Regions from separate parts of the Paenibacillus sp. VTT E-133280 genome, predicted to be linked through region 2. Evidence: riboswitches for the same ligand, from Rfam matches in the RefSeq annotation. Region 2 holds a riboswitch; the other holds the start of a gene.
What was found. A riboswitch is a leader RNA that binds a small molecule or an ion and turns the genes downstream of it on or off. The one in region 2 is predicted to bind cyclic di-GMP.

Region 1 (7,421 bases), on a different contig from region 2:
GCTGCTTAATTGACCTATTTGCTCAGGCAGCTGATTCAGTTTATTTTTTCGAAGGTTCAGTTTTCTTAACTTGCTTAGTTTACCGATGGATGAAGGTAGTTCAGTGATTCGATTATCATTTAAATCAAGTATCCGAAGTTCTTCTATAGCACCCAAATGCTCGGGTAACAAGACCAGTTGATTACCATACAGATGGATCTCTCTTAGCCCTTTTATTTGTGTGATTGAATCTGGCAGACTTTCTAGCTGATTGTAATATAGCCGCAATTCAATTAGACTGCTCATTGCGCCTAAAAGAGTAGGCAGTTGCTTGAGATTATTATCTGTTACATTCAGATACTTGAGTTTCTGGAGATTACAAAGCTGCTCCGGCAGCTGCTCGAACTGATTATTACTTAGGTATAGAAAAGAATCCAACCCCCGTAGTTCTCCAATACTCTCCGGCAATACCTTGAGTTGATTATGGCCTAAATCAAGCATTCTTAAGTGAACTAAACGACCGATGTTCTCGGATAACCGTTCGATGTCATTACCCGCATAATTTAGTACCTCTAATTCATCATGAAGGAAGAGTTGATCGGGAATCTCTTTAATATGGTTGTTGTACATGCTCAGTTCTAGTAGAGGATTGCTCTCAAACACGATCTCTGGCGTTTCTGTAAGTCCTTTTCCGTCAAAATTATATCTCATAGAAGGTTCTCCTTTGTTATTGGTATTGGCAATCGTTACGATAGAATATAACAGGATAATGATTTATTATCTGTATGTTGGTATACAAAACTATGGCGTGTTTTAGAAAGGAATAATGAGATGGAAGCTTCTTTTTGGAAAAGGGGATTTCTTTGGCGATCTGGATGTGATCCATCCCTCCAATGCAAGAGTGATATCAGCGGTGGCGATGAACGATACACTACCCGTTAGTTAAGGAACAATTGATGCTGCTGCAAATGGATCGTTTATTTTTATCGAATCGGTTATTACCCGAAATGAAATTTCATGCTGCGAGAGCGCGTGCAATTTTTACTCTAAGAAGACTATACCAAATATTCGGGATAGAGGAGCAAGGCGAGATGAGGATTAATCTCCGGCTGACCCATCAGCAGTTCGCGGATATAATCGGAACGCTCAGGGAGACGGCTACCCTTGTGCTTAAAGATCTGCAAGAGCAAAAGATTATTGAGATTCAACATCAACAGTTAACCGTGTTAGACCTGTCGTACTTACTGGAGTAAACGGATTTTGATTGAGAATAGTAGTTCTGGGAGCTTTTTAAGAGAATCGAAGATGAAAGGGGTTATGAATGTGGCTTGTAATCATTGTGTAGTAAGAGAGCTGAATTTTGAAATTAAGGCTCATGGCGAGCTTAATCTAAGGATGTTACCTGAGGTTATTCATCATTTGAGTAGAAGCAATACGATACATAAGGTAGAAGAAAATGTGATTACGATTAAAGAGGCTGGGGCGCGGGATTTTCTGGATTTCTGTAATGATCATATGGCGTCGAAGCAGATTGAATTCCGTATAGATGACCAAACATGGAGACCTCTATCCGAGATGCCCACTGTACTTGATATGGAGTGGATTGATGAGGTTATCACTAAGGGGTTAGTGATTTGTCACTTCCAGCCAATCGTGAATGCAAAGGAAGAGATTTTTGCATATGAGGTCTTATCCAGATTTAAAAAAGAAGATGGAGCCCTTATCTATCCTAATGAGATCTTTACGGCGGCACGCAATCGTGGCCGTTTATATGCTTTAGACCGGTTATGTAGAATGACTGCTGTAAAATGTGCTGCACCCTTAAATAAAAAAACGTTTATTAATTTTATCCCAACGTCGATCTACGCTCCAGAGTTCTGCCTAAGATCAACAGTTGAATTGGCCAATCAATTAGGCGTAGATCCCTCTCTTTTTGTCTTTGAAGTTGTTGAGACGGAGAAAGTGGATGACCTTGCTCATTTGAAAGCTATTTTGACATATTACAAGGATCGGGGATTTGAATACGCTCTAGATGATGTTGGCGAAGGCTTCAGCACAATCGAGATGTTATTGGCACTTAAACCCCATTACATGAAGCTGGATATGAAATATGTTCAGGGTGTGTCTAGTGATCCGAGCAAGCAGAAAGTAGCAGAACAGTTTTTAGAAAAGGCATTAGAAATCCAATCCGTTCCCTTAGCAGAAGGAGTGGAATTTAGAGAGGACTTTGAATGGCTTAAGCAGAGTGGTTATCAGTTGTTTCAGGGATATTTATTTGGAAAACCTGACCCTATTCCCAAACAGTGATCCTAATGAGTAGATCTCCGTCTAGAGGATGAGATGAATTCAGGTCAGAGTCTGATTACAGGTGAGCCCCGGGGCTGTACAATTTAGGTAATTGAGAAGGGGGTCGGATGAATATGGAATGGCATAAATACATCACACGTTGGGCAGATTCCAGGGGCTGGGAAGGGCGAGAGATTGATTATCAGTGGCCTTCTCCCTCATTTCCAGTGGTAAGTATTCGCAGCAATTTAGGTCGCTACTCTGGTCAGGGTTATGGCAGCAGACCTCGTGTGAAGACAGCTGTTGGATTAATTGCTATTGGAGATATAGCTGTAGGCTTGATTTCCATAGGTGCGATAAGCGTAGGGGTTCTATCCGTGGGTGCAATATCACTAGGAATGTGGTTAGCACTTGGAGCGATAGCACTTAGCTGGCTTGGCTTCGCAGCTGGGGCGATTGCTATTGCAGGAGTGGCTGTAGGAGCGATCGCGATAGCCGAAAAAGCGTTGGGTGCTGTCGCCATAGGGGATACGGCATTTGGAGCGGTAGCCATAGGACGGATTGCTGGGGGAGCCGTAGCTATTGGACAATGGGCATATGGTCTAATCGCGGTTGGCGAGCATGGCTTTGGGTTAATTCCGATCACAGGTGATGTGTGGAATTGGTTTCGGCGACTATTTGGAGGTTGAACGCTCCTCCAGTCCTAAAGTATCACTCTTCGTCTGGGACAGTTGATAAATAATATCGATCAGTTAGAGGAAATTGATTGCAATTACCTATGTCGATCAAATATCAATTTCATACCAAATAATCATGCAATAAGATGCATAGTTATGTTAACCTTTGTAATGTAATCGAAACTTCATAGGCAAACCTATGGAAATGTAGGGACGCAAAGCTATAGGGACTAAGGTTATCACGACTATTGTCAGCCAGCTGCCAAAGAGTGTATAACGCTTTTTGTTTTTAAGGTTTAATAAAAATTAAGTCTTAATTTTTATGCAACTTTAGCTGCAATCAAGCTACTCTTTCGGGGTAGTTTTTTTTGTGCCCATTTTTAGGCATTGAAGAGATTCATATTACATCTGGGGGGTAGAAAAGATGAAAAAAATGATTGCAATCGCTACATCGGCAGCCATGTTAGCTAGCTTTTCGAGTGAGGCAGGTTATGCTTTAGCAAGTGATGTAAGCAAGGTAACTGTAGTGAACACTGTAGTACAAAGCAAGGCTGACCTAATAAGCAATGCGTCAGTTATTCCGTTTGATCTGTACGGCAAGGCTATCCTAGGCGCTTATAATGATGTTTTTAGAATGAATCCTGCGAATATTAAATCCATTACCAATAACGGTGGTAACTACTCAGGTTCACCTATAGCTAAGGCTATTGATGGCGATATGAGTACGCATTGGGAAACGGGCAAACCGAATAGTTCAACGTTTACGAATGAGGTTGTCTTTGTATTCAATGAGTCCACTGAATTAAATAGAATTGTATATGCTGCAAGACAATCCAGCGCAAAGGGTAAGGGGTTTGCCCAGGAATTTGATATTTATGGCTCAACAACGGATGCAGGCGATTATACGCTAGTATCCTCTGGAGAATATAAAGGCGGAGCAGGTGACGTAGTAGAGGTGCAGTTTGACAGGGCAACCTTTAAGAGACTTAAATTTGTCTTCAAAAAAGCTAACCAAGATTGGGCGAGTGCGGCTGAGTTTTCTTTTTACAAAGAAGATGCCGTATCCGCTAAAATGAAAAATTTATTCACAGATGACAGCTTGAGTCAAGTTAGCGCAGCATTTAATACGATGGAGAAATTAACGGCTTTAGAACAAGAAGTGCAGACACATCCACTGTACGCGCAGTTTCAAGCAGATATAGAGAATGCAAAAGTACTTCTGGAGAATCATCAAATAGAGGCAACAGCGGCTAAGGTTTCGAAGCTAAAAGGCTATGGTACAGCATATGAAAATGCCTATAGCGAAGCTTATAGAATGCCCAACTCAAACGTATCAAAAGTAACGGTGAACGGCGGAAGCTACCCAGGTACGAAACCGGAATACATGCTCGATGACCAACCGAATACACACTGGGAAACCAATAAAAACAATGACGACAGCTTCACGAATGAAGTTGTGTTTGAGTTAGCGCAAGCGAAAGTATTAGATAGAGTGGCTTTCCTGGCTAGAGATAACCGCAAAGGCTTCCCAGAGGCTTTTCAAATTTATGCATCAGAAACAAGTAAGGGAGAGACCTTCCAGCTCGTATCTAGCGGAACCGCGACTAGTACGAATGACTTTCTGGAGTTTAAATTTGAACCTACGAAGTTTAAAAGATTGAAATTCAAGTTCACAAAAGCCAATATCAACAGACCCTTTGCAGCCGAATTTAGATTTTATACAGAGGATAAAGTAAGTGAAGCTGTAAATGGTATTTTCACAGATGGCACGATGAGTGCGGTTGTTCCTGCTTATAATAGCGTCGAAGCAATCAACGAATTAGAAGAAGCGGCAAAAGTACATCCGCTCTATCCAATCCTGAAAGATTCTTTGGATTTAGCTAAGAAGCTAGTGAATGGTGAAATTCAAACCGAAGGCACCATCATTGAGGCGGAACAACGTGGAGATATGAAAAAGCATGCGCAAGAAAACCTGAGAATTGGTTTCGGTACGAACAACCAGCCTACAGGTCTCGTTGCAATGCCTGGAGATACGATCAACGTTTATGTGGACGCAGCTTCGAGCGATAAATTGCCTTCTTTAGTCTTTTCTCAACAAGAGGCGGCTTGGAACGTTTGGGCTAGCAGTGTGAAATTGCGTCCAGGTAAAAACACAATAACCGTTCCTGAATTTGCGACGAATAGTTATTATGCACATGAAGTGACTAAGGGCGGTACAGTGTATATCGTCAATCCATATACAGCGGAGGAACAAGGTAAAGCACCTATGATCCGGTTCGAGGGGCTTACCAAGATCCCTATGATGACCAAGATTACAGATCCTGAACAATTCAAAGCCTTCTTAACCACCTATAAACAAAAAATAGATGAAGATAAGGCAGCGCATCCGAATGTTCAAGATCGCAAGCTCATTGATGTGGTGGAAATGGTCAGCGATCATGTTATTTTCACAGGCACTGCGACAGAAGCTTATAACATGTTTATTACGCAAGGAAATGATCCGCTGGGTACCGTAACCGGCTATGATACTTGGATGAAGACGATCTTTGACTTCTATGGCTTGGATGGCAGTAGTGTGATTCATGATGCCAAGCTAATTCGTGAGAATATCCGATTGATGCAGCCTTATGGTGCGATGTATGCAGCGGGGGACCATACAGGGATACAACTTGGAACCGTGGGGACAATGTTAGGTGATTTTAACAAAGTCTATCCAGGCTGGGGATTGAATCATGAAATAGGGCATCGCTTGGCGATGGGCGAACGAGAATATGGTGAAGTAACCAATAATATGGTGTCTATGCTGATGTCAGTCTATGCGGACTCGATGGATACTCGTATTCCTTTTGAAAGTGATATATATAAATATGTAATCGAAGAAAATAAAGTGGTTATGAATCAGCAGGGCTTATTTGCACAGCTTGGTGCCTATTGGCAGTTAGAATTGGCGCATCCGGGTTACTGGACAGAACTGACCAAGCTGTACCGCGAGCGGAAGGTCTCCCTTCCGAACGGCGACAATTCCAAGCAGCAGTATTTGGTGGAGTTCTCCTCTGAAGTGCTGGGGTTAGACTTAAGTAGCTATTTTGCCAGACATGGCTTCACTGTGAATCCTGAAACAAAAGTGAAGTTAGCTAAATATCCAGCACCGAAAAAGCTCTGGTATTTAAACAATTCAGTGGTTCATTATGAAGGAACAGGAATAGCAGATAAGAATGTTGCGATAAAGGTTAATATCACGCCTAACACTACTGCTAAATCGAACACACTAAGCTTCAGTATGGATACGGATCTTAAGAAAGATTTCTTAGGTTATGAGGTGTATAGAGACGATAAGTTAGTAGGGTTTACAGGGACTGACCAGTTCGTGGATACGAATGTAGATAACAGCATCAATTATACGTACAAGATCGTTGGTTATGATAAGAAGCTGAACTCACTGAAGCCGGTACAGGTTAAAGCCTTCAAGCCAGCGTTATCTGTTGAAGATCAAATCACGTTAAAGCTTAATCAAGCTTTTGATCCGATGAACTATGTAAAAGCGACTAACTATCAAGGAAACGATATTACGGCTAATGTCACCCTGAAAGCAAATACCGTTGATGTAACGCAAAAAGGCGACTACGAAGTGGTGTATGAAGTGAAGAACGAAGGGGTTACAGAAACCAAAACAACACTGGTTACGGTAACGAGTGACTATGCTTATCTTTCGGATCTTAATGCCAAGTCAGTCGTTGTTGGTTGGGGTGAATTAAAGAAAGATAAAGCCGTTTCTGGTGGAATCATCAGCCTTGTTCGACAAGGGCTAGCTGCAACCTATGCCAAGGGAATCGGTGTACATGCGAACTCTGAAGTTGTTTATGATATTGAGGGTATAGGTTATGACTTCTTTGAAAGCTACATCGGGATCGATCAAGCGATGAAAGGAAAGCCATCCTCTGCAACCTTTGAAGTGTATGTAGATGGAGAGAAGAAATTCGCGAGTGATGTTTTCCGGGCAGGGACAGAGCATGAATTGGTGAAAATACCTGTGACAGGTGCGCGCGAAGTGAAGCTGGTTACCACAGATGCTACAGATGGCAATGCTTCAGATCATACGGTATGGGCCGATGCGAAGTTTACGAATACTTCAAGTAAGCCGACCATCACAGTGCCGGAAGAGACAACTTTCGTTAAGTTGAATAGTGAATTTGATATTTTGACTGATGTCATAGCCGTTGATAAGGAAGATGGTAACTTGATTGGAGCCGTTGAGGTAAACCCGAATGGTTTCACTTCAAGTAAAACAGGCACTTACACCGTCGAACTGTCAGTTACAGACCGGGATGGGAATACAGCTGTGCAGACCCGAAAGATCGTTGTGTACAGCGCTAGTAAATACTTGAGTGATACAGCTTGGCAGTCGGCAAGAACGGATTATAATGTGGTTCGTAAGGATAAGGCAAGTTCTAACAATCCGATTAAACTACTTGTAAATGG
Region 2 (7,421 bases):
AACGTTCCGCCTTGTAGCTCGGAGAGGCTGAGTGTATTGGCGCGTGCTTTGGAAGCGAGATCGCCAATTTGGCGTTCGATTTCCGGGAAGCTTAGGCGATCCGCGTCACGGACAACCGGAACCACCAGACCTTCCTTAGCTGCAACTGCAATGCCGATGTCGTAGAACTTCTTAACGACCAGATCTTCACCGTCGATCTCAGCGTTCAGCAGTGGATAGGTCTTCAGCGCTCCGATCACAGCTTTGGTGAAGAAGGACATGAAGCCTAGTCCAACTTCATGCTTCTCTTTAAACGCATCCTTTCGGCGCTTACGGATGTCGAGGATCGCGGTCATATCCACCTCGTTGAAGGTGGTCAGCATGGCGGCAGTTTGCTGCGCTTCAACTAAGCGGCTGGCAATCGTGAGCCGTCTGCGCGACATGCGCTTGCGCTCCACGTGCTTGCCATCGTCCGGCGCGGCTTTGCTCGCTGCCGGCTTCGCTGGCTCCGGCTTGGCTTGCGCCGCCGGAGCTACCGGTGCAGCGGCCTGTGGCGCTGCTGCACCATGGCCCGACACATCGGCCTGACCAATCCGGCCGATAGGATCACGGGCGCTAACATCGCCGAGGTCGATGCCGCGCTCCCGTGCCAGCTTGCGTGCGCCCGGCGATGCCAGTGCAGCGGGGCTTTCGCCACCCGCTACAGCGACTTCGGGCGCTGCTACAGGTGCGGCTGCTGCGCTGCCGCTTGCCGGTGCCGCTTCAGGCGCTTTGCTCTCAGCGGCCTGCGGTGTACTGCCGCTAGCGGCTCCAATGATGCCGATGGCTTCGCCCACGGCTACGTTCTCGCCCGCTTGACGCAGGATGGAGGAGATGACACCCTCCACCTCCGCACTAATTTCCAAATTGACTTTATCCGTCTCTAACTCAGCAAGCACATCACCTTGACCTACCGTGTCGCCTTCTTTAACCAGCCATTTGTAGATGGTTCCTTCGGATATAGATTCTCCCAGATCGGGTACTAAGATTTCTGACACAGGCCGTTACCTCCCCAAACATAATGGTTTACGCTATTGTGATACCATCCTCTTAAGAGGATGGTACAGCTGTTTGTACTTGTGAATTTGCTTTTAGGGCCTCTGAAACAATTCTACGCTGTTCAAAGCTATGAACATCTGCATAACCACTCGCAGGACTGGAACGTTCAGGACGTCCGATATATCTTACGCTAGTGTTGTTCGGTGCGATGGCGCGTAACCGAGGTTCGGTATAACTCCATCCGCCCATATTCTTCGGCTCTTCTTGCACCCAGACAATTTCCTGAAGGGATGTGAAGGAGCTTAAGTGAGCACTCAGTTCAACTTCTGGGAACGGGTAGAGTTGCTCCAAGCGTAGTACATGTAGCCATGACCAATCTTTGTCTGAAGCAGCCTCTAGCTCTGTTTGGATGTCGATAGCTACTTTACCGCTGCAGACTACTAGACGTTTGACCTCACCTGGTTTCTGGCCTAGCAGGGGCTCTGCTAACACAGGCTGGAATTGTCCGGAGGCGAGCTCAGTACCGGCAGATGTGCTGCGCGAATTACGAATGAGACTCTTCGGCGTCATAATCACCAGTGGTTTAGCGTCTTCCTGTCCACATAAAGCAGCTTGGCGCCGCAAGACATGGAAATATTGAGAAGCGGTGGTCAAGTTGGCAACGGTCCAGTTCTCTTCCGCGGATAACTGCAGGAAGCGTTCTAATCTACCACTGGAATGCTCGGGTCCCTGTCCCTCGTAACCATGCGGTAACATGACGACGAGGTTGCTGCGCTGCGTCCATTTCGCACGTCCGGCGGCAATGAACTGATCAAATATAACCTGACCTGCATTGGCGAAGTCGCCATATTGTGCTTCCCAGATGACGAAAGTTTCTGGTGCGAACACATTATATCCATACTCAAAACCTAGCACAGAAGCTTCAGATAGCGGACTGTTATATACGCCAAAGGAAGCACGGGAATTACTTAGCTGATGAAGCGGAGAGAATAATTCTCCAGTTTTGCTGTCGTGCAGTACTAGATGGCGGTGTGCAAAGGTGCCGCGCTGTGCATCCTGACCGCTAAGTCGAATTGGCGTTCCATCCTTCAGGATGGTAGCGAAGGCGAGAGACTCGGCGAGTGCCCAGTCGACCTTTTCACCCTCATTCAATGCATCCTTGCGACGCTGCAGAATACGTTCCAGTTTCGGATAGACTTGGAATCCATCAGGTACGGTCAGTAGCTCACGATTAATCTCTTGCAGACTGGAGATCGGTACGGCTGTTGTCCCTGCCGCTGAGCGCTCTGTTTGAAGAGGAACGAAGGCTTTTGGTTCTTTTTTCTTGTGATTGCCTTCCTTCATACTATCGTATGCACGTTGCAATACGCCTTCTGTTTCAATGTGCATCTTTTGTACATCTTCAGCTGTAAGGATTTTCTCACGCTGTAGCCGCTCCGCATACACCTTGTAAACGGTTGGATGATTACGCACCTTGCCGTACACGATAGGTTGCGTAGTTTCAGGATCATCCATTTCGTTATGTCCATGACGACGATAACCGATGAGATCAATAACGAAATCCTTTTTGAATTGATTGCGATATGCGCTAGCTAAACGAACAGCTGATATACAGGCATCGGGATCATCAGCGTTGACATGGATAATTGGAATTTCATATCCTTTTGCGATGTCACTCGCATAATGCGTTGAACGGGAGTCTTCACTTTCTGTCGTAAAGCCGATCCGGTTATTAACAATGATATGGATCGTCCCGCCATTCTGATAACCTTGAAGTTTGCCAATATTAAGTGTTTCTGCAACAATTCCTTCACCTGGAAAAGCAGCGTCGCCATGCATTAGCACCGCTATAGCTTTACTGGTATCAATCTTCGGCAATCCGGCTGTGCTCCGATCTTCTTGAGCAGCACGAGTGAAGCCTTCCACGACAGGATTGACGAATTCCAAGTGACTTGGGTTATTCGCTAGTGTTATTCTTGTGCGTACGGTTTCTCCTTCGCGAACAGCGCGGTCTGCACCGAGATGGTATTTCACATCACCCGTCCAGCCATAGTTAATGCCTGTAGAGCCTTCGGAAGGGAAAAGCTCCTTGTTTGGAGAATGATGAAACTCTGAAAATATAATATCATAAGGTTTGCCCAAAATATGTGCAAGAACGTTGAGGCGACCACGATGCGCCATGCCCATCAGAATATGCTCTGCACCGTCATGCGCAGCAGCGCGTACGATTTCATCGAGCATCGGTACGAGAGCGTCATTGCCTTCCAAGCTGAAACGCTTCTGACCCACAAAGGTTTTGTGGAGGAAGGTTTCGAATTGCTCGACTTGGATCAGGCGGTTTAGCAGCTCTTTACGTTCTGTATTATTTAAAGGCGCTGGTGAGCTTGTGGATTCTGCCTGTCTGTTCAACCATTTCAGTTCTTGTTCTTCATGCACATGCCCGAATTCATAGGCGATCGTCTTGGTGTAAGCCTGACGCATACGCTGAACTGCATCCCATCCGGTATGCACATCATTCGGGGCATTCTCCCAAATGAGCGTGGCAGGTAGTGCGATCAGATCCTCACGAGTCAGCTCATAGGTTTCGAGTTCGAGATATTTAGCCATGGGATTGTGATCACGCTCAAGCGGATCAATATCAGCGGCCATATGGCCATATATACGAATATTAGCGATTAGCTTGGAAGCTCTTACTGCCTTTCTAAGCCATTCGGTGTCTCCCGAAATGCGAGGCTGTGGAGCCGGTTCGCTGTCCGGTGTTAGGGGTGGGGGACCCGAATTTGTAAAAAGCTCGCGATAATTATTCTCTACGGTGGATGGATCTTTCACAAACTGTTCATATCTTTCTTGAATGTAGCCTAAATTGGGTCCGTAATACTTACTCCAAATGGATTCGTTATAGGGCTCTTTGGCTGCCATGAATACATCCTCCTTAACGGATGAACTCCATACGTGACATTTTGTGTCAACGCTTACTGGAGCTGTGATGATTGCGGTTTCATTTCTCATCTTATTGTGCTACTTTCCACACGTGTAATCAATTCATTCTTTCGTCCAATACGTTCGCAAAATGGTATGGGTTAGCTTGTTCTAATGAAAAGAACGCTGTTTCTTCTCATTACCCATTCCTAAGGCCCACTAAAATGATTCTAATATCCTTATTTTTAACTAATAGGGAAGGAAGCATCATTATATTGTCTTAATTAATTTTATGAATAGGACGAGTATCGTGTTAATAGGACAAGATATCACAGAAAAGAGCTTCTATTTTTTGTTTTTTAATGGAAAAACTAATCAGAAATCGACACACTTTTCCACTTTAGTATAGTATAATGTTATTGCAGTTAGCGTTTTTCATCCTTTTTGAAGTAGATCCTTTCGTGTAAAGGGTCCAGTAAAAGGTAAACCTGCCGAAAGACAGGGGCACAAAGTCGCGGGTCTAAGGTAGAAATACTATGACAGCCGGATTGCCTGGGGACGTAAAATCTTAGGAGGAGATTTTTTGGACAAGTCCAACCAGGGAAGCAACAGAGAACAGCAGGTTATTGATGTAGACGTAGAGTGGGTACATTTATTATTAGCAGCTAAGAAGGCTGGCATAAAGGCAGATGAAATTCGTCGATTCTTTCAGGAGAAGACTGTGCAAGCCGTGCAGTAATACATTAGAGCGTTATATACCGAAAAAGGGCATGGCGATAAATCGCTGTGCCCTTTTTCTATAAGTTGTACACGATACATGGTTAGAATATAAAACGCCTTCGCCATCCATGTTAGGAGGGCGAAGGCGTTTATGTTTGATAGTATGAGTAGAAGAGGATCTTATTAGATCAGATGAAGGATTAGTCCTTCTGATCCAGGCGCCATTTCTGGTAGTCCAGAAACTCCTTGAATTCGCGTTTGCTTATGCCTGAGGCCATAGCTTCCTGCACCAATCGGAACCATTCCGAATCTAAAGGCGATTCCTCAGCATCATTAGGCTCTCCATAGAGCAAAGCATGGATGGATACCTGAAGCGCATCGGCGATCTTTTCGATAAACTGGATGGAAGGATTGGATTGGATGTTTCTCTCCACATTGCTAAGATACGATTTAGCAACATCCGCTCTGTCCGCAAGCTCAGATAGGGAGAATCCCTTTTCTAGGCGGAGATGCTGGATACGTTGGCCCATATTTTGTGCCACTATGCTGACGCCCCTCCGTATTTTTTGTTATTAGTATAGCAAATATCGATAAATTCGACAAAGTTTATTGTAAAGAGAAGAGCAGCATCTACTTATCCGCTTTCCGGAATAAGAATCTGCTGCTCTTCGAATGGAAGACTTATTAGATTAGTAGTCAGTTCCTTTGCCTTGTTTAGCAAAGAAATCCCAAGTTAGTGTTAATGAATCCTTTTGGAAATAGTTTTGATCTTGGCCATCATCAACAAATTCAAATTGGACTGCGAATGTATCATTAGTACCGGCTTTAATTCCAGCTGCTTCACTGAGTAAAAACTTTCTTTCTACGATATCAGGGGACAAAGCTTTCAAATCGGCTAGTGTTGTTTCATAAACTACTTTATCGGCTTGAAATATATTACTCTTATCAAGATTTGTTAAGAATTTAACTTTAATGGATTTACCTAAATCAACACCGTTGTTGTTACCGCCCACATCATTAACGGAGTAGCTTGTCTTAAGAAGAACAGATCCGATATCGAGGGAACCGTCATTTTTTAATTTGAAGGTTTTAAATACAGTATCACCTGGCTTCAGGTTTGCGATATTTACGATAACAGAAGGGTCGGAGTTCAAATCGAGTGTACCTGCAGCGAATGTAGAAGTGTTTTGTGCAGTGTCACTAAAGTAAGCGAAGGTTCCTCCACCAATCAATGATAAACCCAGTGCTGCAGATGCTACGCCAAGACCCAATGTTTTTTTGATACCCATAATTAAAATTCCTCCTCGGTTTTTGTGGTTTTTTTATAAAATTTATATATTGTAACTTCCGGTTCGTAAGCGGAAGCGGACAATCAACGGATTACTGTATTTCAGTTGGGGGTGGAGAGGTGGGCAGTATAGCAGCATTTTTCTTTTCGAGTGCAGCTACAGCCTTCCATGATGAGTACAGGGCATAGAGCAGGAGCATCAAGCCTGGTACGATCATGAGCACGACACTTCCAGCTTTGGAAACTGCGAAATTCATAGCGTAACCTACGTAAGGTACGGTAACCCCGGTATACTCAGCTACAACATTCGTTGAACTGGTAGGGTTCATATCAGGCGCATCATTGTTATCGCCTTTCGTACGATACATGGCTTCACCAGTAGCGTTGTTCATTGTTGCTTCCACAACACGGTGAGTAATGAGCAGGTTTTCTTCATTTCTAAAGGTGATAACATCGCCTTTTTTGAAGCGATTCATATCTCCTCCGGGTTTTAAAGCGACAATCGATCCGGTGTGAATTCCTGGTTCCATCGAACCTGAGAGTACGGATTTGATCTGGTATCCGAAGAAGGCAGGTTCACCGCCGGAGGCCTTTGATAAAACTACAGCTACCACCAGCAGGATAAAGATGACAAGCATGATGCTCGATAATGTATTGTTGATCATTTTTTTAATCCGCATATTATTCTCCACCTTTGTCTTGTTGAGGGGCCGCAGGAGCTGGTGTTGCTGCCGGTGGGGAAGAGGTTGTATCTTCCGCCTTTGGCGTCTCCTGAGGAACCTTTTGCTGTGGTACATCTTGTGGAATCGTTGGCTCTTCACCAACTCCCGGAACGACTGGGTTAGTGGCTGGGGCTTCAGGTTGTTCTTTATTTATGTTTTCTGGAGCTGCTTCACCTGTCGGTGGAGTCACTTCCGTTTTTGTTTTCTCTTCTGCTTTCGCTTTGTCCTCGGCTTCTTGCTTTTCCTTCTTCTCCAGGGCCAAACGCTCTTCTTCTTTCTTCGCTTGTTCCAGCGCCTCTAATCGGGCTTTCTCAAGGGCTTCCAATTGTTGTTCACGGGCTTGACTGATCAATTGGAGCTGACTCTGAAGATTGCTGATTCCTGAAGTAGCGGATTCTTTAAGGTCATTCATTTCAGTGTTGAGATTCTCATAAGTGGAGGTCAGTTCGCTAGAGATATTGCCGGCCGGCTGACTAAAAGGAATCAGGAAAGGCAACGGCTGCTGAAACGCCTCATTGCGTAACTCGGGTTGTCCATATACATCACTGGTCACTACCGAAGCAAATGGAAGGCCGATGTCGTGTATGGAGTTTAGGTACTGGATAACTCCCTTTAATGAAGCATTTAGAGATTCAGAGATTACCCCACTTTGATTTAGGCTGCTTTGCAGCTCTCTGAAGAATGGTTCATCCTTGATTTCTAGACAGTTTGAATCTAGAGAGGTCATATATCCTCCAATCTGGAATAGGACGGCT

Region 1: another riboswitch for cyclic di-GMP. It lies ahead of CA600_RS00665 (NPCBM/NEW2 domain-containing protein); the one in region 2 lies ahead of CA600_RS07700 (anti-repressor SinI family protein).

The regions. Positions count from the first base shown of each region.
Region 1 covers NZ_NFUX01000001.1:151,051-158,471, reverse strand. The annotation lists gene CA600_RS00685 (leucine-rich repeat domain-containing protein) at 1-690, opposite strand, end outside; gene CA600_RS31060 (helix-turn-helix domain-containing protein) at 936-1,232, shown strand; gene CA600_RS00675 (EAL domain-containing protein) at 1,285-2,286, shown strand; gene CA600_RS00670 (hypothetical protein) at 2,400-2,954, shown strand; cyclic di-GMP riboswitch class I at 3,123-3,209, shown strand; gene CA600_RS00665 (NPCBM/NEW2 domain-containing protein) at 3,367-7,421, shown strand, end outside.
Region 2 covers NZ_NFUX01000012.1:41,440-48,860, forward strand. The annotation lists gene odhB (2-oxoglutarate dehydrogenase complex dihydrolipoyllysine-residue succinyltransferase) at 1-1,016, opposite strand, end outside; gene CA600_RS07695 (2-oxoglutarate dehydrogenase E1 component) at 1,069-3,936, opposite strand; cyclic di-GMP riboswitch class I at 4,408-4,492, shown strand; gene CA600_RS07700 (anti-repressor SinI family protein) at 4,520-4,675, shown strand; gene CA600_RS07705 (helix-turn-helix domain-containing protein) at 4,857-5,186, opposite strand; gene CA600_RS07710 (TasA family protein) at 5,346-5,945, opposite strand; gene sipW (signal peptidase I SipW) at 6,037-6,624, opposite strand; gene CA600_RS07720 (hypothetical protein) at 6,626-7,421, opposite strand, start outside.